2 regions of the Janibacter zhangyanbonis genome follow, and region 2 is predicted to be linked to the other one. Evidence: predicted binding sites of a transcription regulator. Region 2 holds the regulator's gene; the other holds the start of a gene.

Region 1 (15,068 bases), 1.3 Mb from region 2:
CTCGACCCACTCGCGCTGCTCGGGCGTGGCCGTGGCGACCTTGCCCTGGTAGTAGTCGCGCTCCTCCATGCCCTCGACCATCGGGTGGGGCGCGGGGAGCATCCCCTCCTGGAGCGGCGCGAGGAGCTGCTCCTTGGTGAAGATCAGGTCGGCGCGGTTGTTGTCGGCGAGCTCGTACTCGTTGGTCATCGTCAGCGCCCGGGTCGGGCAGGCCTCGATGCACAGCCCGCAGAAGATACAGCGCAGGTAGTTGATCTGGTAGATGTGCCCGTAGCGCTCGCCGGGGCTGAAACGCAGCCCCCGATCGTCGTCGTTGCCGCGGCCCTCGACGAGGATCGCGTCGGCCGGGCAGGCCCAGGCGCACAGCTCGCAGCCGACGCACTTCTCGAGACCGTCGGGGTGACGGTTGAGCTGGTGGCGGCCGTGGAAGCGCGGCTGGGTGGGCCACTTGACCTCGGGGTACTCCTGGGTCGCGACCTTGCGGAACATCGTCGCGAAGGTCACGCCGAAGCCGGCCACGGGGGCGAAGAGGTCTGCGAAGAACCCTCCCTTGGCGGTGTCGTCAGCCACGGTGCTCCTCCTCGGAGGTGGACGGGGTGCTGGTCTCGGTCGAAGGGGGTGCCGGCCGGGTGTCGATGGCCGTCCCACCACGGGGCGCCTCGACGAGGCGCTGGCCGGGCAGCGGCGGCACGGGGTAGCCCTCGGCCCAGGGGTCGACCTCCTCGGGCACCTCGGCGGCGGCCTCCTCCTCGCGGGCGCGCTGGTCGACCTTCGTCTCCCAGATCCACGTGGAGCCGAGGACGAGGACGCCCAGGACGCCGACGATGATCAGCGAGGAGATCGGGAACTCGCGGCCGAGCAGCCCGACCGTGCCGTCGCCGAAGAAGCCGGCGTCGGCGCCACGGATGAAGGCCACGGCGATGACCCACGCGACGGTGACGGGGATGAGGAACTTCCAGCCGAAGCGCATGAACTGGTCGTAGCGGGTGCGGGGCAGGGTGCCGCGCAGCCAGACGAAGAAGAACATGAAGAGCCAGAGCTTGACGGTGAACCACAGCAGGCCCCACCAGCCGGTGTTGAGCATGCCGTCGCCGATCGCGGCGATGCCGGGAGGCGCCTGCCAGCCACCGAGGAAGAGCGTCGTCGCCAGGGCCGAGACGGTGAACATGTTGATGTACTCGCCGAGGAAGAACATCGCGAAGCGCATGCCGGAGTACTCGGTGAAGTAACCACCGACGATCTCGCCCTCACCCTCGGCGAGGTCGAAGGGCAGACGGTTGGTCTCGCCGACCATCGTGATGACGTAGATGACGAAGGAGACGCACGCCGGGACGATGTACCAGAGGTCGCTCTGGGCGGCGACGATCTCGCTCGTGCTCATCGAGCCCGCGTACATGAAGACGGCGACGAGGGCCAGGCCCATGGCGATCTCGTAGGAGATCAGCTGGGCGGTCGCCCGCAGGCCACCGAGCAGCGGGTAGGTCGAGCCGGCGGACCAGCCGCCGAGGACGATGCCGTAGGCCGCGACGCCGGCGACGGCGAGGACGAGCAGCGCGGCGACCGGCAGGTCGGTCAGCTGCAGCGGGGTGTGGTGACCGAACATCCAGACCATCCCGCCGAGCGGCATGATCGAGAAGCCGACGAAGGCCATCGACGCGAAGATCACCGGCGCGATGGTGAAGATCAGGGCGTCGGCGGCCTTGGGACGCACGTCCTCCTTGAACATCGACTTCATGCCGTCGGCAAGGGTCTGCAGCAGGCCGAAGGGGCCGTTGCGGTTGGGGCCGGGCCGCTGCTGCATGCGACCGATGACGCGGCGCTCGAACCAGATGACGAGCAGCACCGACACGAGCAGGTAGACGAAGAGCAGCAGCGCCTTGACGAGCGAGAGCCACAGCGGGGTGTCGCTGAAGTCCGCCGGGACCGGCTTGTCGGCTGCGGCGGCGAGGAGGGTCATGCCCGTCATGCCGCACCCCCCTTCGTCACGGAGACGATCGCTCCGGCTCGGCCGGAGAGGCTGCGCAGGTCGCAGCTCTCCGAGTGGGTCGGCAACCACACGACGTGGTCGACCATGTCGCGGATGACGACGGGGACGGTGACCCGCAGGTCCTCGGCGCTCACCGTGACGAGGTCACCCTCGACGAGGCCGAAGGACTGCGCCGTCGCCGGCGACACGAGCGCTCGCGGCGCCTGGGCCGTGCCGGCGAGGAAGGCCTCGCCGTCCTGCAGGCTGCCCTTGTCGAGCAGCAGGCGCCAGGTGGCGAGGACGAGCTCGCCCTCACCGGGCTGCGCCGGGTCCGCCTGCGGCACCTGCGGGGTCTCGCCGGTCGCGCGGGGCGCGGCGGTGACCTCGAGCGCGCGGCGCGCCTCGGCGGTCGTGCGCGTGCCGAGGAACTCGCCCATCTCGTCGGCGAGCATGTGCAGCACCCGGTGGTCGGGCAGCGCGGTGGTCGACAGCGCCGCCTCGAAGGGCCGCACGCGACCCTCCCAGTTGACGAAGGCGCCCTCGCGCTCGGCGTGCGGGGCGACCGGCAGCACGACGTCGGCGTGCTCGGTGACGCTGCTGGGCCGGATCTCGAGGGAGACGACGAAGGCGCGCTCGAAGGCCTCACGGGCACCTGCGACCCCGAGGTCGTCGGCGTCGACGCCACCGACGACGAGGCCGCCGACCGAGCCGGAAGCGGCCGCGGCGACGATGCCGGCGGTGTCGAGACCGCCCTCGCCGGGCAGGCAGCCGGCGTCGATCGCGCCGCGTTCCCCCGCCCGTCGCGGGACCCAGGCCAGGCGGGCCCCGGTCTCCTCCGCCAGGCGGGCAGCCGCGGTGAGGGCACCGGGCACGGTGGCCAGGCGCTCGCCGACGAGCACGACCGGCCGCTCGCCGCGCAGCGCGGCGTGGGCCGCGGTCAGCGGGTCGCCCTCGGAGCCGGGCCCGATCTCGCCCGTGAGCGCCGTGAGCACCTCGGTCTCAGTGCCGGGCGCCGACGGGATGAGCGTGCCGCCGAGCTTGTCGAGGCCGCGGGTCGCCAGCGGGGCGACGGCGAAGACGCTCGTGCCCGCCTTGCGGTGCGCCTTGCGCAGCCGCAGGAAGAGGATCGGGCTCTCCTCCTCGGGCTCCAGCCCGACGAGTAGGACCGAGCTGGCCCGGCCGACCTCCTCGAAGGTCACGCCGGTCTCCGGCGTCGTCCCCGCGACGTGCCGCAGCAGGAAGTCGCGCTCCTCGACCGAGTGCGGCCGGGCGCGGTGGTCGACGTGCTCGGTGCGCAGCACCGAGCGGGCGAAGGTGGCGTAGGCGTGGGCGTCCTCGACGCTCACCCGGCCGCCGACGAGCACCCCGTGACCCTGTGCGGCGCGCAGCCCGTCGGCCGCGACGGCCAGGGCCTCCTGCCACGAGGCGACCCGCAGCTCGCCCTCGGCGTCGCGCACCATCGGCAGCTCGAAGCGGTCACCGAGGTCGGCGGAGACGAAGGCCCAGCGGCCCTTGTCGCAGTTCCACTCCTCGTTGACCTGGGGGTCGTTGCCGGCCATGCGGCGCAGCACGCTGCCCCGGCGGTGGTCGGTGCGAAGGGAGCAACCGTCGGCGCAGTGCTCGCAGACGTCGGGGCTCGAGACGAGGTCGAAGGGCCGGGAGCGGAAGCGGTAGGCGGCACCGGTGAGCGCGCCGACCGGGCAGATCTGGACGGTGTTGCCGGAGAAGTAGCTCTCGAAGGGCTGCTCCTCGTAGATGCCGACCTGCTGCAGCGCCCCGCGCTCGACGAGCGCGATGAAGGGGTCGCCGGCGACCTGGTCGGAAAACCGGGTGCACCGGGCGCACAGGACGCAGCGCTCGCGGTCGAGGAGCACCTGCGAGGAGATGTTGATCGGCTTGGGATAGGTGCGCTTGACGTCGTCGAAGCGCGAGGTGGCCCGGCCGTTGCTCATCGCCTGGTTCTGCAGCGGGCACTCGCCGCCCTTGTCGCACACCGGGCAGTCGAGCGGATGGTTGATGAGCAGCAGCTCCATGACGCCCTGCTGCGCCTTGTCGGCGACCGGCGAGGTGTGCTGGGTGCGCACCTGCATGCCCTCGCTCACCGTCATGGTGCAGCTGGCCTGCGGCTTGGGCATCGGCTTGACGTTGCCCTCGCGGTCGGGCGTGGCGACCTCGACGAGGCACTGGCGGCAGGCGCCGACGGGCTCGAGGAGCGGGTGGTCGCAGAAGCGCGGGATCTCGATCCCGGCCTCCTCGGCCGCCCGGATGACGAGGGTGTCCTTGGGCACGGCGACGGCGACGCCGTCGATGCTGAGGTTGATCAGCTCCGGGGGTGCCTGCTGGTCGGTGGTGTCTGCGACGGTCATGCGGTCACCTGTGCGGTCTCGTGATGGAAGAGCGTCGAGGCGGCGGGCGGGAAGAGCTCGCTCGCCGGGGTGTGGCACCCGGCCTCGAACTCCTCCCGGAAGTGCTTGACCGCCGACGTGATCGGGCTGGTCGCACCGTCACCGAGGGCGCAGAAGGAGCGGCCGAGGATGTTGTCGCAGATGTCGACGAGCTTGTCGATGTCTTCGGGCGTGCCGTGACCGTGCTCGAGGCGCTCGAGGATCTGGGCGAGCCACCACGTGCCCTCGCGGCACGGGGTGCACTTGCCGCACGACTCGTGCTTGTAGAAGTCGGTCCAGCGGCTGACGCAGCGCACGACCGAGACGGTGTCGTCGAAGATCTGCAGCGCGCGGGTGCCGAGCATCGAGCCGTGGGCCGCGACCGACTCGAAGTCGAGCGGCACGTCGAGGTGCTCCTGGGTGAAGATCGGCGTCGACGAACCACCCGGCGTCCAGAACTTCAGCGGGTGGTTGGGGTCGCGCATGCCACCGGCCATGTCGATGAGCTCGCGCAGCGTGATGCCGAGCGGTGCCTCGTACTGCCCCGGCCGCTTGACGTGGCCCGAGAGCGAGAAGATGCCGAAGCCCTGCGACTTCTCCGTGCCCATGTCGGAGAACCACTCGGCGCCCTTGCGGATGATGACCGGCACCGAGGCGATGGACTCGACGTTGTTGACGACCGTCGGTCGCGCGTAGAGGCCGGCGACGGCCGGGAAGGGCGGCTTGAGCCGCGGCTGGCCGCGACGGCCCTCGAGGGAGTCAAGCAGGGCCGTCTCCTCGCCGCAGATGTAGGCGCCGGCGCCCGCGTGCACCGTGACGTCGAGGTCGAAGCCGGTCCCGAGGATGTCCTTGCCGAGGTAGCCGGCCGCGTAGGCCTCCTCGACCGCGCGCATGAGGCGGCGGTAGACGTGGACGACCTCACCGCGCAGGTAGATGAAGGCGTGGTTGCAGCCGATGGCGAAGGAGGTGATCGCCACCCCCTCGACGAGGAAGTGCGGCGCCGCCATGAGCAGCGGGATGTCCTTGCACGTGCCCGGCTCGGACTCGTCGGCGTTGACGACGAGATAGCGGGGCCCGCCGTCGGGCGGGGGCAGGAAGCCCCACTTCATGCCGGTCGGGAAGCCGGCGCCGCCACGGCCGCGCAGGCCGGAGTCCTTGGCCGCCTGGACGAGATCCGCCGGGTCGCTCTGCAGCGCCTGACGAAGGGCGGCGTAGCCGTCGTTGTCCTCGTAGGTCGTGAGGGTCCACGACTGCGGGTGGTCCCAGAACTTCGTGAGGATCGGGGTCAGCGTCGTCACTTGTCAGCCTCCGTGCCCTCGCTCGTCGGGCGCTCGTCGGGCGCATTCGCCGGGGTGTCGACCGAGGTCTGCTCGCCGGTGGCCATGCCCTCGGTCGACGCTGCGGTCGTGGACGTCGCCGCGTCGGCGTCGCCCCCTTCGCCCGGTGCCGTCCAGCCCTCGCGTCGGGCCAGCTCCACACCGCGAAGGGAGGCCTCCCCCGCCCCGATGCCCTCGTCGGCGAGCCCGTCGGGGAAGCCGGCGAGCACGCGCGAGACCTGCTTGAAGGTGCACAGGCGGTCGGGTCCTCGGGTCGGCCGCACCGGCGTGCCGGCGCGCAGGTCGTCGACGAGCCGGACCGTCGACTCCGGGGTCTGGTTGTCGAAGAACTCCCAGTTGGTCATGACGACCGGGGCGTAGTCGCACGCGGCATTGCACTCGATGCGCTCGAGGGTGATCGTGCCGTCCTCGGTCGTCTCGTCGTGACCGATGCCCAGGTGCTCGCTGACGGTCTCCCAGATCTGGTCGCCGCCCATGACCGCGCACAGGGTGTTGGTGCACACGCCGACGGTGTAGTCGCCGTTGGGGTGGCGCTTGTACTGGGTGTAGAAGGTCGCGACGCCCGAGACCTCGGCCGTCGTCAGGCCGAGCGTGCTCGCGCAGAAGTCGATGCCGCGACCGGTGACGTAGCCGTCGACGCTCTGCACGAGGTGCAGCAGCGGCAGCAGCGCCGAGCGCGGCTGCGGGTAGCGGGCCACGACCTGCTCGGCCTCGGCCGACAGCTGCTCGAGGACCTCCGCCGGGTAGGGCTCCTTGCTCTCCGACGGCACGTGCAGGTGCCCCGAGGCGGTCTGCTCTCCGAAGTTGGACGACATCAGCGGTCCACTCCTCCCATCACCGGGTCGATGGAGGCGACCGCGACGATGACGTCGGCGAGGTTGCCCCCTTCGCACATGGCCGCGACGGCCTGCAGGTTGTTGAAGCTCGGGTCCCGGAAGTGGGCCCGGTAGGGGCGGGTGCCGCCGTCGGACACGACGTGGCAGCCCAGCTCGCCCTTCGGCGACTCGACGGCGACGTAGGCCTGGCCGGGCGGAACCCGGAAGCCCTCGGTCACGAGCTTGAAGTGGTGGATCAGGGCCTCCATCGAGGTGCCCATGATCTCGCGGATGTGGTCGAGGCTGTTGCCCATGCCGTCGCCGCCCACGGCGAGCTGCGAGGGCCACGCGACGCGCTTGTCGGCGACCATGACCTGGCCGGGGTTGCGCTGCAGCTCGTCGGTCACCTGCTCGACGATCTTGAGGCTCTCGCGCATCTCCGCCAGGCGGATCGCGAGCCGGTCGTAGGCGTCGGCGCCCGTGCGGGTGATGACGTCGAAGTCGTACTTCTCGTAGCCGCAGTAGGGCGTGAGCTTGCGCAGGTCGTGCGGCAGACCGGTCGAGCGCAGCACCGGGCCGGTGATGCCCAGGGCGGTGCAGCCGGTGAGCGAGAGCTCGCCGACGCGCTTGGTGCGGCCCTTGAGGATGGGGTTCTCGAGGAGGAGCTGCTCGAGCTCGCCGATGCCCTTGCGCACCTGCGGCACCATCTCCCGGATCTTGTCGATCGCGCCGTGCGGCAGGTCTTGGGCGACGCCGCCGGGGCGGATGTAGGCGTTGTTCATCCGCAGGCCGGTGATGTTCTCGATGACCGACAGGATCCGCTCGCGCTCGCGGAAGCTGATCGTCATGATCGTCGTCGCGCCCATCTCCATGCCACCCGTGCCGAGGCAGATGAGGTGGCTCGAGATGCGGGTCAGCTCCATCATGAGCACCCGGATCACGCTGGCCCGCTCGGGGATGTCGTCGGTGATGCCGAGGACCTTCTCGACCGCGAGGCAGTAGGCGGCCTCCTGGAACATCGGCGTCAGGTAGTCCATGCGCGTGCAGAAGGTCACCCCCTGCGTCCACGTGCGGAACTCCATGTTCTTCTCGATGCCCGTGTGGAGGTAGCCGATGCCGGCGCGGGCCTCGGTGACCGTCTCGCCGTCGAGCTCGAGGATGAGGCGCAGGACGCCGTGCGTCGAGGGGTGCTGCGGACCCATGTTGAGGACGATGCGCTCCTCGGGGTTCATCCCGAGCTCGCCCATCTCCTGGTCCCAGTCACCGCCCTGGACGTTGACGATGCGGCCCTCGGCGAGGTCGTCGGCGCCCGGGGTCGCGTGGACCCGGCCACCCTGCGTGTGCGTAGCCATCAGTTGTACGACCTCCGCTCGTCGGGCGGCGGGACGGTGCCGCCCTTGTACTCCACCGGGATGCCGCCCAGCGGGTAGTCCTTGCGCTGCGGGTGCCCGGCCCAGTCGTCGGGCATGAGGATGCGGGTGAGCGCGGGGTGCCCGTCGAAGACGACGCCGAACATGTCCCACGTCTCGCGCTCGTGCCAGTCGGCCGCGGGATAGGTCTCGACGATGCTCGGGATGTGCGGGTCGGCGTCGGGGGCGGTGACCTCGACGCGCAGCCGCCGACCACCGTGGGTGATCGAGAGCAGGTGGTAGGCGACGTGCAGCTCGCGCCCGCTCTCCTGCGGGAAGTGCACGCCGGAGACCGACATGCACATCTCGAAGCGCAGGTCCGGCCGGTCGCGCAGGGCGCGCATGACGACCGGCAGGTCCTCGCGGGCGACGTGCAGGGTCAGCTCGCCGCGGTGGACGACGACCTGCTCGAGCAGGTCGCCCCCGGTGGCGTCGGCGAGCCGGTCGACGACCTCGTCGAACCAGCCGCCGTAGGGGCGCTCGCTCGCGCCGGGGAAGGCGACGGTCGTCTTGAGCCCGCCGTAGCCGGAGGTGTCCTGGCCGTTGCGGGCGCCGAACATGCCGCGACGCTCGGCGCGCACGACGGGGGCGTGCGCCGGGTCGACCTCGCCGGCGCCCTCCCCTTCGACATTGCTGTACTCGACCGGCTGGTTGCCGCCGGTCAGACCCTGGGTCGAGGGGAAGCCCTTGTTGGCGGTGCCGCTCAGGCCGACGCCGTCCGGGTGGACGCCCTCGGCGGGCTTGTCGATCTCGCTCATGCCAGGAGGTTCCTTCCGAGCAGGCCCTCGTGGTCGTGCGTCGGGGGCTGCAGCTCCGTCGGGGTGGCGCCGAGGGCAGCCTGCTCCGCGGCCCGGGCGGCGGCGACGCGGTTGACACCCAGGGGCGTGCTCTGGATCTGCTGGTGCAGCTCGATGATCGCGTTGAGCAGCATCTCCGGGCGGGGCGGGCAGCCGGGCAGGTAGATGTCGACGGGGATGATGTGGTCGACGCCCTGGACGATCGCGTAGTTGTTGAACATGCCGCCGGAGCTGGCGCACACGCCCATCGAGATGACCCACTTGGGGTTGGCCATCTGGTCGTAGACCTGACGCACGACGGGGGCCATCTTGTTGCTCACCCGGCCGGCGACGATCATCAGGTCAGCCTGGCGCGGGGTCGCGGCGAAGCGCTCCATGCCGAAGCGGGCCAGGTCGTAGTGCGGCGTGCCGACGGCCATCATCTCGATGGCGCAGCAGGCCAGCCCGAAGGTCGCCGGCCAGATGGACGCCTTGCGCATGTAGCCGGCCAGCGCCTCGACCGTCGTGAGGGCGATGCCCGACGGCAGCTTCTCTTCGATCCCCATTGATCCGTCTCCTCGTCCTCGTCAGTCCCACTCGAACCCACCGCGGCGCCACACATAGGCATCCGCGATGAAGAACGCGTTGAACAGGAACAGCACCACGGCAGCGAGGGTGAAGGCCCCGAGCTCGTCGAAGGCGACGGCGAAGGGGTAGAGGAAGAGCGCCTCGATGTCGAAGATGATGAACAGCATCGCGGTCAGGTAGTACTTGACCGGGAAGCGGCCGCCCTCGGCGGCCTGCGGCGTCGGCTGGATGCCGCACTCGTAGGCCTGCGCCTTGGCGGCGTTGTAGCGCGCCGGGCCCACGACCAGGCTCGTGCCCACGGACACGAGCGCGAAGCCGAGACCGATGGCGAAGAGGATGAGCAGCGGGATGTACGGGTTCATCACTGCTCCCGCCTTTCTTCCGTCATGTGATCCAGTCCACGCCCGATCCTAGGGGTGACGCCGGACACACCCGACACCGCCTCACGCATCGGGGGCCACCCGGGTCATCAGCTGGACGAGGCGGTCGTCGAGACCCCCACCCTTCTCCTCCGGGAGGTTGGCCATGAGCTTGAGCATGAACTTCATCAGCGTCTGCCGGGGCAGGCCGTACTTCGTCGCCAGCCGCATGATCTCGGGCTTGCCGATGAGCTTGGCGAACTGCGCGCCGAGCCGGAAGTAGCCGCCGTGCATGTCCTTCATCCGGGCGACGTAGGACTGGAGCACCCGCTCCCGGTCCGCGGCGGTCGGCCGGGCGAGGGCCTGCACGATGACCTCGGCGGCGGCGTGACCGGCCTCGAGGGCGTAGTCGATGCCCTCGCCGTTGAAGGGGTTGACCATGCCACCCGCGTCGCCGACGAGCATGAGGCCGTCGGCGTAGAGCGGCTGGCGGTTGAAGGCCATCGGCAGCGCGGCCGCGGTGATCTCGCCGGTGATCGTGCCCTCGTTGATGCCCCACTCCGGCGGCATCGTCTCGACCCAGCGACGCATGACGTCCTTGTAGTCGGTGCGACCGAAGGCCTCGGAGGTGTTGAGGACACCCAGCCCGATGTTGGAGCGCCCGTCCCCCAGCCCGAAGAGCCAGCCGTAGCCCGGCATGAGGATGCGCCCCCCTTCGGGCGTCGTCGACCACAGCTCGAGGTGGCTCTCGAGGTACTCGTCGTCGTGGCGGGGCGTCTCGTAGTAGGCGCGCACGGCGACGGCCATCGGCCGGTCCTCGCGCTTCTCGCGGCCCATCTTCACCGACAGGCGCGAGGAGACGCCGTCCGCGGCGACGACGACGGGGGCGCGATAGGTCTCGGTCTCGCCCGTGGCCCGGCCGCGCTCGTCGACGACCTTGGCCACGACGCCGACGATCCGACCGGACTCGTCACGGATCGGCTCGGAGACGTTGCGCCCCTCGAGCAGCTCGGCGCCGCAGGAGGCGGCGTGGCGGGCCAGGACCTCGTCGAGGTCCGCGCGGGCCCGGACCATGCCGTAGCCGGGGAAGGAGGTCACGTCGGGCCAGTCGAGCTGAAGCCGCATGCCGCCGCCGATGATCCGCAGACCCTTGTTGTGCGCCCACCCGTCGGTCTCCGACAGGGGGACGCCGAGGTTGATCAGCTGGCGCACCGCGCGCGGGGTGAGCCCGTCACCGCAGATCTTGTCGCGGGGGAAGCGGGACTTCTCCAGCAGGACGACGTCCTTGCCGGCCTTCGCCAGCCACGCGGCGGTGGCGCTGCCACCCGGGCCGGCTCCGACGACGATGACGTCGACACTGCGGTCTCCGTCGGCCGCAGGCAGTGCACTGGTCACGAAAGGTTCCTCAGCTGCTTGTGAAGCAATTCACGATCGCGTGTGACACTACCCGGCAGGAACTTCGGCGGTCACACAGGTAGACCTAACCAACCACCACCGGTCGTCGAGGTGCGACGAAGGAGCCTCGAGACGGCGCGCCTCAGGCCTTGCTCGCCCGATGCAAAGCCACGATCCCGCCCGTCAGGTTGCGCCACTCGACGCCGCCCCAGCCGGTGCCGGTGATCATCTGCGCGAGCTGCTCCTGCGCCGGCCAGCTCTGGATCGACTCCGCGAGGTAGACGTATGAGTCGGGGTTGGAGCTCAGCCGCCGGGCCACCGGCGGGAAGGCCGCCATGAGGTACTCGGAGTAGATCGTGCGGAAGGCCCGGTTGACCGGCTGGCTGAACTCGCAGATGAGCAACCGCCCGCCGGGCCGGGTCACCCGGAGGAACTCGCCCAGGGCGACCTCGGGCTCGACGACGTTGCGGAAGCCGAAGGACATCGTCACGACGTCGAAGGAGGCGTCGGCGAAGGGGAGCCGGGTCGCGTCGGCAGCGGTGAAGTCGAGCTCGGGGCTCTGCACGAGCCCCTGGCGCAGCATGCCGAGGGAGAAGTCGGCCGAGGCGACCTGCGCGCCGGCGCGGCGCAGCGGCAGGCTCGAGGAGCCGGGGCCGGCGGCGATGTCGAGGATGCGCTCCCCCGGCTGCGGGTCGATGGCCTCCACGACCGCCCGCCGCCACAGCCGCGTCTGACCCAGCGACATCACGTCGTTCATCAGGTCGTACTTCGCGGCGGTCTCGTCGAACATCGCGGCGACGTCCTTGGGGTCCTTCTGCAGGGTGGCGCGGCTCATGTCCTCATCCTCGCACCCGCCGCCGTAGGCTGATGCCCGACATGTCATCGCCTTCCCCTGCCGACGCCCCCACCCCCACCGGCGTCCCCCACCCCGCGCTCGTCGTCCGCACCGTCGCCGTCCCCACGGCCAGGGTCGCGGACCTCCTCTCCCTCCTGCCGGAGCCGGACGACGCGGGCGACGTCGTCTCCTGGGTGCGCAAGGGCGAGGGCTTCGTCGGCTGGGGCCGGGTCGCGACCTTCCGGGCGAGCGGCCCCGACCGCTTCGACCGGGCGCAGGAGTGGTGGCGGCAGGTCACGGCCGAGGCGATCGTGCGCGACGACGTCGACGAGCCGGGCACCGGGCCGATCGCCTTCGGCTCGATGGCCTACTCGCGGCGCTCGCAGACCGAGTCGGTCCTCGTCGTGCCCGAGGTCGTCGTCGGCCGGCGCGGCTCCCTCGCGTGGGTCACGACGATCACGACCGATGCGACGGTCCCCGCGGCCGACCAGCCGCTCGAGCGCCAGCCCGAGCCGCGCACCCCCGGCGCCGTGGACTTCGCCGACCTCGACCTCACCGCCGACCGCTGGGCCGCCGCGGTCGACGAGGCGGTCGCCCGGATCAGCGCCGGCGAGCTCGACAAGGTCGTGCTCGCCCGCTCCGTGCGGGCCACCGCGCAGCAGCGCATCGACCCCCGGTGGGTCCTCGCCCGTCTCGCAGAGGACTACGACACGACGTGGGTCTTCGCCGTCGACGGTCTCGTCGGCGCCACCCCCGAGATGCTCGTGCGCCTCGAGCGGGGCCTGGTCACCTCGCGGGTCCTCGCCGGCACGATCCGCCGCACCGGCGACGACAGCCACGACCTCGCCCTCGCCGGCTCCCTCGCCCGCAGCAGCAAGGACCTCGAGGAGCACGAGTACGCCGTGCGCTCGGTCGCCGACGCCCTGGCGGCACACACCTCCTCGATCAACGTGCCGGACTCCCCCTTCGTCCTGCACCTCAACAACGTCATGCACCTGGCGACCGACGTCGCGGGAGTCGTCGACGACGACTCGACCTCGCTCGCGCTCGCCGCCTCGCTGCACCCGAGCGCCGCGGTGTGCGGCACGCCGACCCTCGTCGCCGACGGGGTCATCGCCGAGCTCGAGCAGATGGATCGCGGTCGCTATGCCGGACCCGTCGGCTGGATGGACGCCTCCGGTGACGGCGAGTGGGGCATCGCGCTGCGCTGCGGCGCCTACGAGAGCGCGTCCTCGCTGCGCCTCTACGCCGGGTGCGGCATCGTCGCCGGCTCGGTCGCGGCCGACGAGGTCGCCGAGTCGGCGGCCAAGCTGCTGCCGATGCGCACCGCCCTCGGCGGCTGACCGACGGTCAGCCGCCCAGCGTCGCCACGACGGTCTTGCGAGCGAGTCGGCCCGCCTCGCGCCGCGCGGCCCCGTCGACGGGCACCCGCACCACCCGGATCCCCTCGCTCGGGCGCGCCACGAGTGCGGTGAGCTGCTCCGCCGACGTCGCCGTCGTCGCCGGCACCCCGTGGGCGGCGCAGAGCACCTCGATGTCGGTGCCCGTCGGTGTCGTGAAGAGCCGGCGCATCGGTCCCGCGAGCGCGTCGGCGCCGTACTCGAGCGTGCCGAAGATGCTGCCCCCGTCGTCGTCGACGACGACGAGGGTCAGGTCGGGGCGCGGTTCGTCTGGCCCGACGAGCAGGCCGTTGGCGTCGTGGAGGAAGGTCAGGTCGCCGAGCACCGCCACCGTCGGCCCCGTGCGGGAGAGGGCCAGCCCGACGGCCGTGGAGACGCAGCCGTCGATGCCGGCGAGCCCGCGGCTGGTGACGACCTCGACGTCGGCGCGCACCCGGGCGACGCCGTGGGCCACGTCGCGGGCGACGCTGCTGCTGCCGAGGAAGAGCGCGCTGTCGTCGGCGAGCGCGTCGTGCACCGCCCGGGCCACGGCGGGCCCGTCGAGCGTGGCACCGGTTGGGGCGAGCGCGGCGGCGACCGTCTCGCCTGCAGCAAGCCACTCGTGGGCGAAGGGGGTCGGCTCCTGCCCCGCCCCCTCGGTCCGCAACGCCGCGAAGGGGTGGACTGCCGCGGCCGCGTGGGCGGCGTCGGCCCAGCCGTCGGCGCCGGGCTCACCGCTCGTCACGACCTCGACCCGCAGGCCCGGCGTGCGGGTGAGCGCGGGCACGGACCGGCCGAGGGTGGGCCGGCCGACGACGACGACGCGCGAAGGGAGGTGCCCCCCGACCCACTTCGTCGCGGCGAGCAGCCGGTCGCCGTGCGGCAGGACGAGCGGGCTGGTGCCGGGGCCGGGCTCGGCGATCACGGGGGCGCCGTGGTGCTCGGCCCAGGCGAGGGCGGCCGCCCGGTGCTGCGCCGTGGGCAGCTCGCCGATGACGACGAGAGTCCGCTCGTCGTGCGCGAGCGGGGTCGCGGCGCCGGAGAGGACCTCGGGCGGTGCGGGCAGGGCGAGCGACGGGTCGCCGCCCGGGCGCCCGGCGCGCGCCGGGTCGAGGTGATCCCGACCGGATAGCCGGTCGCCGGTACCTCGACCCGACGGGTGGTCGTCCGGCGCGAGCGGGTCGCGGAAGGGCACGTCGAGGTGGACCGGGCCGGCCCACCCCTGGCCGGTGAGCGCACCGGTCGCGGCGGCGACGGCGCGGGCCGCTGCCGTGCGCCAGGCCGGCGTCTGCCGCTCGGGGTCGGCGGGGGTCTCGAGCTCGAGGGCCAGGCGCACGGCACCGCCGAAGACGCCCGGCTGGACGGTCGCCTGGTTGGCCCCGACCCCGCGCAGCTCGGGCGGCCGGTCGGCGGTGAGCAGCAGCAGGGGCACGGCGCCGTGGTGCGCTTCGAGGACCGCGGGGTGGAGGTTGGCGACCGCGGTGCCGCTCGTCGTGATGACCACGGCGGGGCGGCGCGAGGTCTTGGCCAGCCCGAGCGCGAGGAAGGCGGCGCTGCGCTCGTCGACCCGCACGTGCAGCCGCAGGCGCCCCGCCGCCTCGAGGTCGTGGGCGGCATAGGCCAGCGGGGCCGACCGGGACCCGGGGCACAGGACGACCTCGCGCACCCCGAGGCGAACGAGCTCGTCGAGCAGCACACGGGCGGCGGCGGTCGAGGGGTTCACCCGCCCGATCCTGCCACTGGCACCCGTCGTGTCCGACGACGACCGCTCACCGGCGGGCGACGTCGTAGTCGGCGGTGACGGTCGTGGCCAGCGGTGACCCGA
Region 2 (15,068 bases):
GGGCGGTCGTCACGGCCGTCTCGGTGTGGCTCCTCGGGCTCGACACCGCCGCGACGTCGGCCTGGCTCGTGCTCGTCGTCGTCGCGAGCGGGGTCCTCGGGACCTCGCTCGGACTGCTCGCGTCGGCCTTCGCGGCCACCGAGTTCCAGGCCGTCCAGCTCATGCCGGCCACGGTGCTGCCGCAGTTCCTCCTCTGCGGGCTGCTCGTGCCGCGCGACCGGCTGCCGCGCGCGCTCGAGCTCGTCTCCGACGTCCTGCCGCTGTCCTACGTCGTCGACGCGGCGACCTCGGTCGCGCGGCAGCCCGACCCGGGCGGCGACCTCGTCACCCCGCTGCTCGTCATCGCCGGCTGGATCGTCGTGGCCCTCGCCCTCGGGAGCCTCACCCTGCGCCGCCGGACCGGGTGAGCGCAGGACCGTAGGCTGACGGTCGTGAGACGACTGCTCTTCATCGCCAATGCCTCTGCGGGCAGCTCCGACCGGGAGGCCCAGGAGGCCGCGCTGGCCGTGCTGCGCGAGGGCGGCGACGTCGAGGTCGTCGAGACCGAGTCGATCGACGACCTCACCGAGGCGATCGCCGCGCGCGACGGCCGCGAGGTCGTCGTCGCCGGGGGAGACGGGTCGCTGCACGCCTTCGTCACCGCACTGTGCCGCACCGGAGACCTCGGCGAGGACCCGCCGACCGTCGGCCTGCTCCCCATGGGGACGGGCAACGACTTCGCTCGTGCGACGGGCCTGCCCAAGGACCCCGCCGAGGCGGCTCGCATCGTCCTGGCCAGCCCGGTGCGCCCGGTGGACGTCCTCATCGACGACGACGACAACCTCGTGGCCAATGCCGTGCACATCGGCGTGGGCGAGGAGGCCGGTCGCATCGCCGCCCCGTGGAAGGAGCGCCTGGGCAAGGTGCACCTGGGGATCCTCGGCTATGCCATCGGCGGCATCTCGGCCGGCGTCGGGCAGCAGGGACGTCACCTCGAGGTGATCGCCGACGACGAGGTCATCGCCGACGCCAGCCGGCGCGTGCTGCAGGTCGCGGCGACGATCGGCACGAGCGTCGGTGGTGGCTCGACGATCGCCCCCGACGCCGAGCCGGGCGACGGCCGCGCCGAGGTCGTCGTCTCCTTCGCCGTCGCCCCGATGCGTCGGCTGCGCTACGCCCTGCACCTCAGCCGCGGGACGCACACCGAGCTCGACGACGTCGTCACCCGCCGGGCCAAGACCGTCAGCGTCCGCGGGGTCAACCACCGCTTCGCCGCCAACGCCGACGGCGAGGAGCTCGACCCGGCCAGGGAGCGGACCTGGCGGGTCGTGCCCGAGGCCTACCGCCTGCACACCCCGGAGGAGACCACGTGAGTGCCCTCAACCCCGACCACCTGCGCACGCGCCTGCTCGACGCGCTCGTCGCCCCGGGGGCCCGTCAGCGCACCGAGCGATCGCGGCTGGTCCAGGCCGCCCGGGAGCGGTTCGTCGCCGGCGAGGGCGTCGACGACGCCGTCGCCACGGCGGCCTGGCTGCGCCGTACCAACCGCCTGGCGGCCCTCCACCCGCTCCTTCCGGCCGCGACCGACGCCGCGGGTGTCGAGGCGACGGTCACCGAGGCGACGACGGCCATCGAGCGCATCGCCCCCGTCACCGCCGGCGGTGACTACCACTCCGAGCTCTATCTCGCGCCCGAGCACCTCGGCCTGGGGCAGGACGCCGCACGCGCCGAGCAGGCCCTGCGCCGGATCTGCACGGCCGGTGACGACCACCGTGTCGACGTGACCCTGCGCTCCGGCCCCGACCACGCGATGGACGCCCTGCTCGACCTCGTCCAGCGGGTGCGCCTGGAGCACCCGCGCCTGACGACCTCGCTCGTCGCGCGCCGTCACCGCTCCGAGGCCGACGCCGCGATGCTCGCCGCCACCGGCGCACGGGTGCGCCTCGTGCGCGGTGGCACCGGGGAGCCGCAGGTCAGCAGCTGGCAGGACCCGCACGAGGTGGACCTCGCCTTCGCGCGCTGCCTGGCGACCCTGCTCGGCAGCGGCGTCCACACGGTCGTCGCCACCCACGAGCCGGTGCTGCTCGACCTCGCCGACGGGCTCGCGGACCAGTCCGGTCGGGGCCCCGAGGGGCTGGAGTACCAGTTCTTCCTCGGCGCCGACCCGCAGCTGCAGCTGCGCACCGCCGACGCCGGCCACCGGGTGCGCATCCTCGTGCCCTACGGCCCGATGTGGCTCGAGCACCTGCACGACCTGGCCCGGCGTCCCTCGGGGCTGCGCCGTCTCGCCGAGACGCTCACCGGTCGGTCCTGACCACACCCATGACGACAGGAGCACGGATGACCACCACCGCGATCTACGGAGTCGGAGCGATGGGTGGCGCCATCCTCGACGGCCTCACCGCACACGGCGAAGGGGAGGTCCTCGCCGTCGCGCGCACCCCCGAGCGCGCCGCCGAGATGCGCGAGCACTACGCCGACCGGCCCGCGGTCGAGGTCGTCGACGCGACGGCGGCCGCGGCCCGCGCCGACGTCCACCTCGTCGTCGTCAAGCCCTATGCCGTGGCGGACCTGCTCGCGCAGGTGCGCGACTCCCTTCGCCCCGGCTCGGTCGTCGTCTCCCTCGCACTCGGCGTCTCCCTCGCCGACCTCGCCGCAGCCCTGCCGGACGGGGCCGCCGCTGTCCGGGGCATGCCCAACACCCCGGCCCGCGTCGGCCAGGGGATGACCGTGCTCAGCCCTGCCGCCGACGTCAGCGACGAGCAGCTGCAGCTCGTGCGCGACGTGCTGGCGCCGACCGGCGGCACCCTCGTCCTCCCCGAGGCGCAGCAGGGCGCGGCCACGGCCCTGTCCGGGTCGGCGCCGGCCTACTTCTACCTCGTCGTCGAGGCGATGGTCGACGCCGGCGTCGCGCAGGGACTCACGCGCGCCGACGCCCTCGCCCTCGCCGGGCAGGCGGCCCGCGGGGCGGGCGCGATGCTCGTCGAGACCGGCGAGGAGGCCGCGCTGCTGCGCGCCCAGGTCACCTCGCCGGGGGGCTCGACCGCCGCGGCGCTCGCCCGCCTCGAGGCCCACGGGGTGCGGCACGCGCTCGCCGACGCCGTCGCGGCCTGCGCCGACCGGGCGGGCTGATGGCAGCCGACTGGTCGGTCCGTCGCCTCACCGGCGAGGACTGGCAGCTCTACCGCGCCGTGCGACTGGCGATGCTCCTCGACGAGCCGGCGGCCTACGGCAGCAGCTTCGCCCGGGAGGTCGCCTACGACGAGGAGAGGTGGTGCTCGCTCTTCGGGCAGGCGATCTTCCTTGCCGAGAGCGGCGACGGGCTGCCGCTCGGCGCCGCGACGCTCCTGCGGCTCGACCCCGCCGACGTCCCCGAGATCGTCGCCATGTGGGTCGCCGGCCACGCGCGCGGCCGGGGGATCGCCGATGCCCTCGTCGACGCTGCCGTGACCGAGGCAGCAGCCGGGGGAGCGGCGGAGGTGCGGCTGCACGTCATGCTCGACAACCCGCGAGCACTCGCCTTCTACGAGCGGTCCGGGTTCGCCTTCGACGGAGCCAGCGGAGACGCTCCGCGGTGCGACCGGATGAGCCGGGCCCTGTCCTGATCCGCCCGCTCGCGGTTGACGCCTCGCGGCGCGAACTGGCCCGTGGCACACCGGAGGAGGTGAATTCTCCATGACCCGGGGGAGCATTCCGCGGCCCGAGATGAGAGACTCACGCCATGAGTGAGATCACCGTGCGCGCACTGACCGAGGACGAGTGGGAGACCTACCGCACCCTTCGGCTGGAAGCGCTGCAGGAATCTCCCGAGGCCTTCGTCGCCGACCACGACACCGAGGCCGCCGAGCCCGAGGAATTCTGGCGCGCCCGCATGGAACGCAGCGTCCGCCTCGTCGCCGAGACCGAGGGCGAGCAGGTCGGCGTCGTCAGCATCGGCTCCGTGAGCGAGGACAAGGGCGAGACCGCCGGCCAGCTCTTCGGCCTCTGGGTCAACCCCCAGTGGCGCGGCCGCAGCGTCGCCGCCAATCTCGTGCGCCAGGGTGCCCGCATCGCCGCCGACCAGGGCCTGCGCCACCTCTACTACTGGGTCGGCTCGGACAACGGCCGCGCCGTCGCCTTCGCCTCGAGCTTCGGCTTCCGCCCCACCGACGACCGCCGCCCGATGCGGGTCGCCGGCGTGGACGGCGAGGCCGAGGAGGAGATCGCTCTCGTCATGGCCCTCGGCGAGGACCGCGCCTGAGCGCACTCCACGACGCACCGGCGCCCCTGCCCCCTTCGTCCGAAGGGAGCAGGGGCGCCGTCGTGCCCGGGGGGAGCGGAGCTAGGGCCGGGCCGCCATCCGCTCGATGAGCGCGGTCGGGCCGCTGACGATGATGAGGTCGCCGCTGCGCACCTTGGTCTCCGGGCGGGCATAGGTGAAGTCCTGGCCGGGTGACTTCACGCCGACGACCGTCACGCCGTACTTGCTGCGGATCGACGACTGCTCGAGGGTGAAGCCCACGGCCTCCTGCGGCGGCGTCATCTTGACGATCGCGAAGCCGTCGTCGAACTCGATGTAGTCCATGAGGCGGCTGCCGATGAGGTGGGCCAGGCGCTTGCCGGACTCGATCTCGGGGGAGAGGACGTGGTGCACGCCGATCCGGTTGAGGATGCGGGCGTGCTCCGGGCTGACCGCCTTGGCCCAGACCTTCGGCGACTCCCCGTCGATGAGGTTGACCGCGGCGAGGACGCTCGCCTCGATCGACGAGCCGATGGCCAGGACGCTCGCGGAGAAGGTGTGCGGCTTGATCTCCTCGATCGTCGTCACCGACGTCGCGTCGCCCTGGACGATGCGGCCGACGCGGCCCAGATAGCTCTCGGCGAGCCGGGGGTCGAGCTCGAGTGCGGTGACGCGGTTGCCCAGGCGGTGCAGCTCGGTGGCCACCGCCCCGCCGAAGCGGCCGAGGCCGATGACGAGGACGTCCTCGTTGTGCAGGCGCATGCGCGTCACGGTGTCTCCGATCCTCGGATGGTGGGTCGTGACAGACCCTAGCCGGGGTAGCGTCCCGTGCATGAGCTCTCAGGCGTGCGCCATCTGGGGCGAGGACTTCATGAAGTACGACTTCGGGCCCGGTCACCCCATGGCCCCCGTGCGCCTGGATCTGACCGCGCGACTGTGCCGCGAGCTCGGTGTCTTCGACGACGTCGACGTCGTCGACGCCGACGTGGCCGCCGACGAGGTGCTCGCAGGGGTCCACGACCGTGCCTACGTCGAGGCGGTCAGGGCGATCTCCGCCGACCCCACCACCGCCGACGGCACCTGGGGCATCGGGACGGACGACGTCCCCGCCTTCGCCGGGATCCACGAGGCGAGCGCACGGCTGGTCGCCGGGTCGGTCGAGGTCGCCCGGCGGGTCTGGACCGGCGAGGCCGAGCACGGGGTCAACTTCACCGGCGGCATGCACCATGCGATGCGTGACCGTGCCGCCGGCTTCTGCATCTACAACGACATCGCGGCCGCGATCCGCTGGCTGCTCGACCACGGCGTCGAGCGGGTGGCCTACGTCGACGTCGACGTGCACCACGGCGACGGAGTGCAGTCGATCTTCTACGACGACCCGAGGGTGCTCACCGTCTCGGTCCACGAGTCGGGCCGCACGCTCTTCCCCGGCACGGGCTGGCCCGCCGAGACCGGTGGCCCCGGGGCCGAGGGCACCGCGGTCAACGTCGCCCTCCCGCCGGGCGTCACCGACGGGCCCTGGCTGCGGGCGATCACGTCCGTCGCCATGCCGGTCGTGCGGGCCTTCGAGCCGCAGGTGCTGCTCACCCAGCACGGGTGCGACACCCACCGCGAGGACCCGCTGGCCCACATGGCCCTGACCGTCGACGCGCAGCGCCAAGCCGCGGTCAACCTCCACCGGCTCTCCCACGAGGTGTGCGACGGGCGCTGGGTGGCCTTCGGTGGCGGGGGCTACGACGTGTGCGGCGCCGTCCCGCGCACGTGGACCCACCTCACGGCGATCGCCGCGCACCGGCCGATCCCGGCGGCGACCGAGATCCCGGCCGCCTGGCGCGAGCACGTCGACCTCGTCTCGGGGCAGCCGGGGCCGGAGACCATGGGCGACCTGCCCGACAGCGAGCTGCCGATCTGGGTGCAGCCGTGGGCGATGGGCTACAACCCGCACAGCGGCGTCGACCGGGCGATCATGGCCGCCCGGGAGGCGATCTTCCCGCTGCACGGGCTCGACGTCTGGTACGACTAGCGGATTCTTCGCCCCATCACGGCGTGTCGGGTGGACGTGAGTGGGGAAATCCCCCCTTCGTCTTCACAGTTGTCACATCTGCCCCTATGGTGGTCACCTGCGGGGCTCGTAGACGTCCAGCCGACAGGGGTCGGCTGTGCGACTCCGCGGAGATCGAGGTGATCATGTCGAACGATCGACTGGGTGAGGTGCGCTTCCTCACCGTGGCGGAGGTCGCGTCGATCATGCGGGTGTCGAAGATGACCGTCTACCGCATGGTCCACAACGGTGACCTTCCGGCCGTGCGGGTCGGTCGCAGCTTCCGCGTCCCGGAGGATGCGGTGCACACCTACCTCGAGACCTCGTTCATCGAGACCGCCTGATCGTCGTCGCAGCGCCCCGCGGCACGAGACGCCCGCGGGAGCGGATAGACTCTGTCGTCTGACTCGTAGCTCGGTGGGGCCTGCCCGTGCAGGATCGGCATCGCTCGAGCCACCACCGACCACATCGACCACGACAGCGAAGGACATCGCATGGGTTCTGTCATCAAGAAGCGACGCAAGCGGATGGCGAAGAAGAAGCACCGCAAGCTGCTGCGCAAGACGCGCCACCAGCGCCGCAACAAGAAGTGACCCGTACGAAGGGGGCCCGACCGGCACGATCCGGTCCGGCCCCCTTCGTCGTGCCGTGACGCTCGTCCCGTGATGGCCGTCTCCCCGGACGAGCCGCCGCAGACCGGCAGGCGTGACTAGGCTGCCGACCAGGCCACGTCCACTGTGGCCGGTGCCCACAGGAAGGTGTCCCCGGTGCCCGAGACCGTGCTCGTCGCAGGAGTCTCCCGCCACCTCGGCGGAGCCTTCGCCCGCCGTCTCAGCCGTGACGAGTCGATCGGCCGGATCATCGGCGTCGACGTCGTCCCGCCGCGTCACGGGATCGGCCGGGCCGAGTTCATGCGGGCCGACATCCGCAGCCCCCTCATCAGCCGGATCATCTCCGGCAACGACGTCGACACCGTCGTGCACATGGGCGTCATCGCCACGCCACGTGCCGGCGGCGGGCGCGCGACGCAGAAGGAGGTCAACGTCATCGGCACGATGCAGCTGCTGGCCGCCTGCCAGCGCGCCGAGTCGGTGACCAAGCTCGTCGTGAAGTCCACCGCGGGCGTCTACGGGTCGAGCCCGCGCGACCCTGCGATGTTCACCGAGGACATGTCGGCGAAGCAGATGCCGCGCTCGGGCTGGGCCCGCGACAGCGTCGAGGTCGAGGGCTACGTGCGCGGCCTCTCGCGCCGGCGACCCGACATCGAGATCACGACGCTGCGCTTCGCCAATGTCATCGGCCCCCGCATCCGCACCGCCTTCACCGACCACTTCAGCCTGCCGGTCATCCCGATCCCGCTCGGCTACGACGCGCGGCTGCAGTTCGTCCACGAGGACGACTGCGTCGACGCGATCGCCCGGGCCGTGACGATCCCCGGCATCGGCTCGGTCAACGTCGCCGGCGAGGGGATCATCACCGCCAGCCAGGCGGCCAACCTCGCCGGCCGCCCCTTCGTCCTCGTGCCCAAGGCGACGACCGGTGCCCTGACCGACGTGGCCCGCAAGTTCGGCCTCGTCGACATCGGCTCCGACCAGCTCGACTTCCTCACCTTCGGTCGTGGTCTCGACACGACCCGCATGCGTGAGGACCTGGGCTTCGAGCCCGCCTACACGACGCGCGCCGCCTACGAGGACTTCGCGCGGGCGACCAAGGGTCGGGTCCTGGACCGCCTCCCCTTCGCGCAGCCCGGCTGGTCGGCGGTCAAGGCCGCCGAGGCCGCGATGCGCTCCGTGTCCGCCCCCGAGAGTGAGAAGTGATGGCCGACAGCACCCCCGCCCCCGGCGCGAAGAAGAAGAGCACCGCGGCGAAGACGTCGACGGCCACGAAGAAGGCCACTCCGGCGAAGACGTCGGCCGCGAAGAAGACGACGCCGGCCAAGAAGTCCACCGCTGCGAAGAAGACCGCCACGAAGAAGCCTGCGGCCAAGAAGGCCAGCGCCGTGGCCGCGGCGGCGGACCGGGCCGGCGGCGAGCGCGCTCGCCGGCGCACGACCCCGCTGCTCACCGGACCCTCCGCCCAGGTCCCCACGACCACCAGCGCGAAGGGGGAGTCCGTCACCTCCTCGCGCTCCGCGACCTCCCGGCCGAAGAAGTCGTCGACGCCGCGCACGCCGCGCCTGACCGTCGTGCCCGGCCCCGACGGCGCGCCTCCGGCGGCCACGCCGACGACGTCGCGACGTCGTCCGCCGGCCCGGCGGAGCACCTCGACCCGCACGGCCGCGACCCGCACCGCCTCGTCGACTGCCGGCTCGCGCGGCTCTCGCACCGCGACGTCGGGTCGTCGACCCGTGGCGCCCGCGGTGCAGCCGGTCCAGCCGACGTCGACCCCGGGCACCCCGGAGAGCGGGCAGGCTCTCGTGCCGGGGCTCGCGGAGCTGCTGTCCGTGCTCCTGTCCGCCGGTCAGATGACCTCGCGCACGCTCGGCCAGGCCGCCGGCGCGGCGGCGGGGGAGGACTGGGAGCGGCGCTTCGCGGAGACGCTCCACTTCCTCCAGCGCCGGGTCAAGGGCGACTACGCCGTCGACGACTTCGGCTTCGACCGCGACTTCACGACGCACACCGTCTTCCCGGTGCTGCGGCTGCTCAAGGACAAGTGGTTCCGCGTCGAGGTCCGGGGCATCGAGAACATCCCGGCCGACAGCGGTGCCCTGCTCGTGTCCAACCACTCGGGCACCGTCGCGATCGACTCGGTCATCACCCAGCTGGCGATCCACGACGCCCACCCGCAGCAGCGCTTCCTGCGCATGCTCGGAGCCGACCTCGTCTTCCAGCTGCCGGTCGTCGGTGACGTCGCCCGCAAGACGGGTGCGACCCTGGCGTCCAATGCCGACGCGGAGCGGCTGCTGCGCGGCGGCGAGCTCGTCGGTGTGTGGCCCGAGGGCTTCAAGGGTGTCGGCAAGCCCTTCCGCGAGCGCTACAAGCTGCAGCGCTTCGGTCGGGGTGGCTTCGTCTCCGCGGCGATCCGCTCCGAGGTGCCGATCATCCCGTGCTCCGTCGTCGGGGCCGAGGAGGTCTACCCGATGATCGGCAACATGAAGACGGTGGCCCGTCTGCTCGGCGCCCCCTATGCGCCGATCACACCCTTCTTCCCGCTGCTCGGCCCGCTGGGTCTGATCCCGCTGCCGAGCAAGTGGATCATCGAGTTCGGCGAGCCGGTCGACGCGGCATCGCTCGGCCCGGCGGCGGCCGAGGACCCGATGCTCGTCTTCGAGCTCACCGACCAGGTGCGCGAGACGATCCAGCAGACGCTCTACTCGGTGCTCGTCACCCGCCGCTCCGTCTTCTTCTAGGAGGTCCGGTGCCCGCACTGCCCGATGCCCGCGTCGTCATGGTCGGCCGCGTGGGCTGCCACCTGTGCGACGAGGCCCGCGCGGTCATCGCGCGCGTCGTCGCCGAGACCGGCGACAGCTTCGCCGAGGTCGACATCGATGCCGACCCGCAGCTCGCGCGCTACACCGAGGAGGTGCCGGTGACCTTCGTCGACGGCCGCCAGCACGACTACTGGCGAGTAGACGAAGGGCGGCTGCGCGCGGCCCTGCAGCGCTGATCCGGGGGTGGTCGCCGGCGGTCCGTCCACGGACCGCGACGACTTTGTGCATTTGTTCACAAGAGCGTAATGTCGGGGCCGTTCGGTCGTTCGGCGCCGCTCGCCCCACGACCGCGAGAGGAGTCGAGCCCAGCCGTGTCCGTCGATCAGGCCGCCAAGCGGGAGATTCCCGACGCAACGGTCGCGCGACTTCCCGGATACCTTCGGGCGCTGGGTCAGCTGACCGCCCAGGACGTCCAGTCGGTCTCGTCCGAGGAGCTCGCGCACAGCGCCGGGGTCTCCTCCGCCAAGCTGCGCAAGGACCTCAGCCACCTCGGCTCCTACGGCGTGCGGGGCGTCGGCTACGACGTCGCCCACCTGACCTACCAGATCTCGCGGGCCCTCGGCCTGACCCACGACTGGCCCGTCGTCATCGTCGGCATGGGCAACCTCGGGCGCGCTCTCGCCTCCTACGGTGGCTTCGCGACGAAGGGCTTCAAGGTCGTGGCCCTGCTCGACCGCGACGAGCAGATCGTCGGCGAGAGCCTCGACGACCTCGTCATCCAGCCGATGGCGGCGCTGTCTGCGCTCGTCACCCCGGGCGAGGCGTGCATCGGGGTCATCGCGACGCCGGCCTCCTCGGCCCAGGCGGTCGCCGACCTGCTCGTCGACGCCGGGGTCAGCTCCATCCTCAACTTCGCCGCGACGGCCATCCAGGTTCCCGAAGGGGTGCACATGCGCAAGGTCGACCTGTCCACCGAGCTGCAGATCCTCGCCTTCCACGAGCAGCAGCGCGTGGGCGTCGCGGACGAGCTCATCGAGGAGGCGGCCGGCCGATGAGTCTGCTCGCCTTCGGGCTCAACCACCGACGTGCGCCCATCTCCGTGCTGGAGAAGGCCGCGCTCGACGAGGTGAGCCTCGACCGGATCCTCTCCGCCGCCGAGGCCAGCCCCGACATCTCGGAGCACCTCGTCGTCGCGACGTGCAACCGCACCGAGATCTATGCCGAGGTCAGCGGGTTCCACGGCGCGGTCGCCGACCTCACCGACGCCATGACGACCTCGACGGGCATCACGCACGACGACCTCAAGGAGCACCTCGACCTGCACTACGGGGATGCCGCCGTCGCCCACGTCTTCAACGTCGCCGCGGGTCTCGACTCGATGGCCGTCGGTGAGTCGCAGATCCTCGGCCAGCTGCGGGACGCGCTCGCCCGCGGCCAGGCGGGCGGTCACGTGGGCCCGAGCATCAACTCGCTCGTCCAGCAGGCCCTGCGCACCGGCAAGCAGGTGCACTCCGAGACGGGCATCGACGAGGTCTCCCGGTCGCTCGTCGGCGTCGGTCTCGATGCCGCCGAGCAGCACGTCGGCCCGCTCGCGCAGGCCCACGTCCTCGTCGTCGGCGCCGGCGCGATGAGCGCCCTCGCGGCGACGAGCAGCGTGCGCCGCGGCGTCGAGCGCCTCACCGTCGTCAACCGCACCCACGAGCGCGGTCTCGCCCTCGCCGAGCGGCTCGAGGGCACCGCCCGGCCGCTCGACGAGCTCGCCGAGGCGCTCGCGGACGCCGACATCGTCATCTCGTGCACCGGCTCGACCGGCCTGGCGATCTCGCTCGCCGAGGTCGCCGACGCCCAGGTCTCGCGTGGCGGTCGCCGCCAGGCCTACATCGACCTCGCGCTCCCGCACGACATCGCCCACGAGGTCGCCGGCCTCACGGGCGTCGTCCGGCTGGGGCTGGCCGAGCTCGGTGGGCTGCTCGGCTCCGGTGGCGCCGTGCCCGAGGTCGAGCAGGCCCGCTCGCTCGTCGGCGACGCCGTGACCAAGCACCTGGGGGCCCGGGCCGCCCACGAGGCCGCCCCCACCGTGCGCGCCCTGCGGGCCGCGGCCCAGCAGGTCGTCGAGCGCGAGCTCGCCCGGCTCGACCAGCGGGCCCCCGACATGACCCCCGAGCACCGGGCAGAGGTCGACCGCGCCGTGCACCGCATCGTCGACAAGCTGCTCCACCAGCCGACGGTGCGCGCCAAGGAGCTGGCCGTCGACGGTCGTCTCGGCGAGTACCAGGACGCCCTGCGCCAGCTCTTCGACCTGCACTCCGACGGAGGTGCGCTGTGACCTCCCTTCGCCTCGGCACCCGCCGCTCCGCCCTGGCCACGACCCAGTCCGGCCACGTCGCTGACGCCCTGCGGGCCGCCGGCCACGACGTCGAGCTCGTCGAGATCGTCACCGAGGGCGACACCAACCGCGCCTCGCTCGCGAGCATGGGCGGCACCGGCGTCTTCGCCAGTGCCCTGCGCCAGGCCCTCCACGACGGCGAGATCGACCTGGCCGTCCACTCGCTCAAGGACCTGCCGACGGCCCCCGAGCCGGGGCTGGTCATCGCCGCGATCCCGGCCCGGGTCGACCCCCGCGACGCCCTCTGCGCCCGCGACGGGCTCACCCTCGGCGAGCTCGGCGAGGGAGCCGTCGTCGGCACCGGCTCGCCGCGCCGGCGGGCGCAGCTCGCCGCCCTCGGCCTCGGGCTCGAGTTCCGCGACATCCGCGGCAACCTCGGCACCCGCCTCGACATGGTCGGCCCCGGCGACGAGCAGCTCGACGCGATCGTGCTCGCCCACGCCGGCCTGACCCGGCTCGCCCTGCGCGAGCGGGTCACCGAGGTGCTCGACCCGATCCAGATGCTGCCCGCGCCCGGCCAGGGCGCCCTGGCCGTCGAGTGCCGGGAGGACGACGAGGCGGTGCTCGCCGCCCTTCGTCCGCTCGACCACGCCGACACCCGCGCCGCCGTCACCGCCGAGCGGGCGATCCTCGCCGAGCTCGAGGCCGGCTGCGCCGCGCCCGTCGGTGCTCTCGCCGAGGTCGTCGACGACGTCGACGGCCCGGTGCTCTCGCTGCGGGCCGTCGTCGCCGCGACTGACGGCACCGCCGACCTGCGTCGGTCGGTAACCGGCCCCCTCGAGCAGGCCGAGGACCTCGGCCGCAGCCTCGCCCGCACCCTCGTCGCCGATGGCGCGCCCGCCATCGCCGACCTGTCCGCCACCCACCCCACGACCGCTTCGGAGCATGCCCAGTGACCCCCCAGCGCACTGCCACCGCCGCCACCACCGCCGCTCGCCGGCCGGCCCGCGTCGCCTTCGTCGGCGCCGGACCGGGTGACGCGTCACTCATGACCGTCGCCGCCGTCGACCTGCTCGGGCGCGCGGACGCGGTGATCACCGACCAGCTGACCAACGAGGCGATCGTCGCCTCGATGACGACCGACGAGGTCGAGGTCGTCGACGCCAGCCACGGCGAACACGGTCAGCAGCTGACCCACGCCTCGCGCGCCAAGCTCGTCGTCAAGACGGCCAAGGCGCACAAGGGCGGGCTCGTCGTGCGACTCATGGACGGCGACCCGGCGACCTTCAACGGCCTCGCCGAGGAGGCGCAGGCCCTGGTCAAGGCGGGCATCGACTTCGACGTCGTGCCGGGCGTCTCCTCGGTGAGCGCCGTGCCGACCTACGCCGGAGTGCCCCTCACGGCGCGGGGGACCGGTGCCCTGCACGTCATCAGCCTGAGCGGTGCGAAGCGTGCCGACCTGTCGGCCTCGGTCTCCGACGACATCACCCTCGTGCTCCTCGGGCTGCCCGAGCACCTCGGGCCCGCCTTCGGCGAGCTCGTCGCCGCCGGCCGCGCCGCCGACACCCCCGTCGCGCTGACCCGGGGCGGCACGACGACGCAGCAGGCCACCCGCCAGACGACGCTCGAGGAGGCCGCCGACGCGCTGCACGATCTCGAGGAGCCGATCCTCGCGGTCATCGGCTCGACCGTCGCCATGCGCGAGGCCCTCTCGTGGTTCGAGACCAAGCCGCTCTACGGCTGGCGCGTGCTCATCCCGCGCACCAAGGACCAGGCCGGCCCGATGACCAAGCAGCTGCTCGGCCACGGCGCGACGAGCGAGGTCGTCCCGACGATCAGCGTCGAGCCGCCGCGCACCCCGCAGGCCGTGGAGCGGGCCGTCCGCGGCCTCGTCACCGGTCGCTACCAGTGGATCGGCTTCACCTCGGTCAACGCGGTCAAGGCGATCCGGGAGAAGTTCGAGGAGTTCGGCCTCGACGCCCGCGCCTTCTCCGGCCTCAAGATCGCCGCCGTCGGTGGCGTGACGGCCGACGCCCTGCGCGAGTGGGGCCTGGAGCCCGACCTCGTGCCGACCGGCGAGATGTCCGCCCGCGGCCTCCTCGAGGAGTGGCCGCCCTACGACGAGGTCCTCGACCCCATCGACCGCGTCTTCCTGCCCCGCGCCGACATCGCGACCGACACCCTCGTCGCCGGTCTGCAGGACATGGGCTGGCAGGTCGACGACGTCACCGCCTACCGCACCGTCCGGGCGACCCCGCCGCCGGCGCCGGTGCGCGACGCCATCAAGCAGGGCGCCTTCGACGCCGTCGTCTTCACCTCCTCCTCGACGGTGCGCAACCTCGTCGGCATCGCCGGCAAGCCGCACCCGTCGACGGTCATCGCCTGCATCGGGCCGGCCACGGCCAAGACCGCCGAGGAGGCCGGCCTGCGGGTCGACGTCCTCGCCCCCGAGGCCACCGGCGACAGCCTCGTCGAGGCCCTGGCCGAGCACGGCCGCGAGCTCGCCGCTGCGGCGGCCGAGTCCGGCGAGGAGCCCATGCGACCCAGCCAGCGGCGCAAGAAGTCCACCGCCCGGCGGAAGGCGAAGGGGTGACCGGGCCCGTCGTCCGGCCGCGACGACTGCGGGGGAGCATCCCCCTTCGTCGTCTCGTGGCGCAGACCCGGGTGCACCCGGCCGACCTCGTCCTGCCGGTCTTCGTCCGCGAGGGCATCGACGCGCCGGTGGAGATCACCTCGATGCCGGGCGTCGTCCAGCACACCCTCGAGTCGCTCGTCGACGAGGCCCGCGCCTGCGTCGAAGCGGGCATCGGCGGGATCATGCTCTTCGGCGTGCCGGAGGCCAAGGACGCCCGCGGTTCCGGCGCCGACGACCCGCAGGGGATCCTCAACATCGCCACCCGCGCCGTCGTCGATGCCGTCGGCGACCGGCTCGTCGTCATGACCGACCTGTGCCTGGACGAGTTCACCGACCACGGTCACTGCGGCGTGCTCACGACGACCCTCGACGGGCGCAGCGTCGTCGACAACGACGCGACCCTCGAGCGCTACGCCGACATGGCGCTCGCCCAGGCGGAGGCCGGCTCCCACGTCCTCGGCCTGTCCGGGATGATGGACGGCCAGGTCGCCCACGTCC

The links. Region 2 encodes Rex, which represses fermentation and respiration genes when NADH is low (regulators of the CRP and FNR family bind a similar motif). Its sites were predicted from a motif close to CTTGTGAANNNNTTCACAAG; they were not measured.
Region 1: a site for Rex is predicted at 11,047-11,066, ahead of ACQBJO_RS02690 (geranylgeranyl reductase family protein). Genes of this name have one in related genera too.

The regions. Positions count from the first base shown of each region.
Region 1 covers NZ_CP191481.1:537,815-552,882, reverse strand. The annotation lists gene nuoI (NADH-quinone oxidoreductase subunit NuoI) at 1-570, opposite strand, end outside; gene nuoH (NADH-quinone oxidoreductase subunit NuoH) at 563-1,966, opposite strand; gene ACQBJO_RS02725 (NADH-quinone oxidoreductase subunit G) at 1,963-4,332, opposite strand; gene nuoF (NADH-quinone oxidoreductase subunit NuoF) at 4,329-5,648, opposite strand; gene nuoE (NADH-quinone oxidoreductase subunit NuoE) at 5,645-6,502, opposite strand; gene ACQBJO_RS02710 (NADH-quinone oxidoreductase subunit D) at 6,502-7,854, opposite strand; gene ACQBJO_RS02705 (NADH-quinone oxidoreductase subunit C) at 7,854-8,669, opposite strand; gene ACQBJO_RS02700 (NuoB/complex I 20 kDa subunit family protein) at 8,666-9,253, opposite strand; gene ACQBJO_RS02695 (NADH-quinone oxidoreductase subunit A) at 9,275-9,637, opposite strand; gene ACQBJO_RS02690 (geranylgeranyl reductase family protein) at 9,719-11,029, opposite strand; gene ACQBJO_RS02685 (demethylmenaquinone methyltransferase) at 11,172-11,864, opposite strand; gene ACQBJO_RS02680 (isochorismate synthase) at 11,906-13,207, shown strand; gene menD (2-succinyl-5-enolpyruvyl-6-hydroxy-3-cyclohexene-1-carboxylic-acid synthase) at 13,215-14,966, opposite strand; gene ACQBJO_RS02670 (hypothetical protein) at 15,013-15,068, opposite strand, start outside.
Region 2 covers NZ_CP191481.1:2,719,259-2,734,326, reverse strand. The annotation lists gene ACQBJO_RS13400 (ABC transporter permease) at 1-407, shown strand, start outside; gene ACQBJO_RS13395 (diacylglycerol/lipid kinase family protein) at 432-1,352, shown strand; gene ACQBJO_RS13390 (hypothetical protein) at 1,349-2,293, shown strand; gene proC (pyrroline-5-carboxylate reductase) at 2,320-3,111, shown strand; gene ACQBJO_RS13380 (GNAT family N-acetyltransferase) at 3,111-3,584, shown strand; gene ACQBJO_RS13375 (GNAT family N-acetyltransferase) at 3,701-4,219, shown strand; gene ACQBJO_RS13370 (potassium channel family protein) at 4,301-4,969, opposite strand; gene ACQBJO_RS13365 (acetoin utilization protein AcuC) at 5,031-6,221, shown strand; gene ACQBJO_RS13360 (helix-turn-helix domain-containing protein) at 6,386-6,583, shown strand; gene ACQBJO_RS13355 (30S ribosomal protein bS22) at 6,734-6,832, shown strand; gene ACQBJO_RS13350 (NAD-dependent epimerase/dehydratase family protein) at 7,007-8,056, shown strand; gene ACQBJO_RS13345 (1-acyl-sn-glycerol-3-phosphate acyltransferase) at 8,056-9,588, shown strand; gene ACQBJO_RS13340 (glutaredoxin family protein) at 9,597-9,845, shown strand; gene ACQBJO_RS13335 (redox-sensing transcriptional repressor Rex) at 9,981-10,664, shown strand; gene ACQBJO_RS13330 (glutamyl-tRNA reductase) at 10,661-11,935, shown strand; gene hemC (hydroxymethylbilane synthase) at 11,932-12,891, shown strand; gene ACQBJO_RS13320 (uroporphyrinogen-III synthase) at 12,984-14,528, shown strand; gene hemB (porphobilinogen synthase) at 14,525-15,068, shown strand, end outside.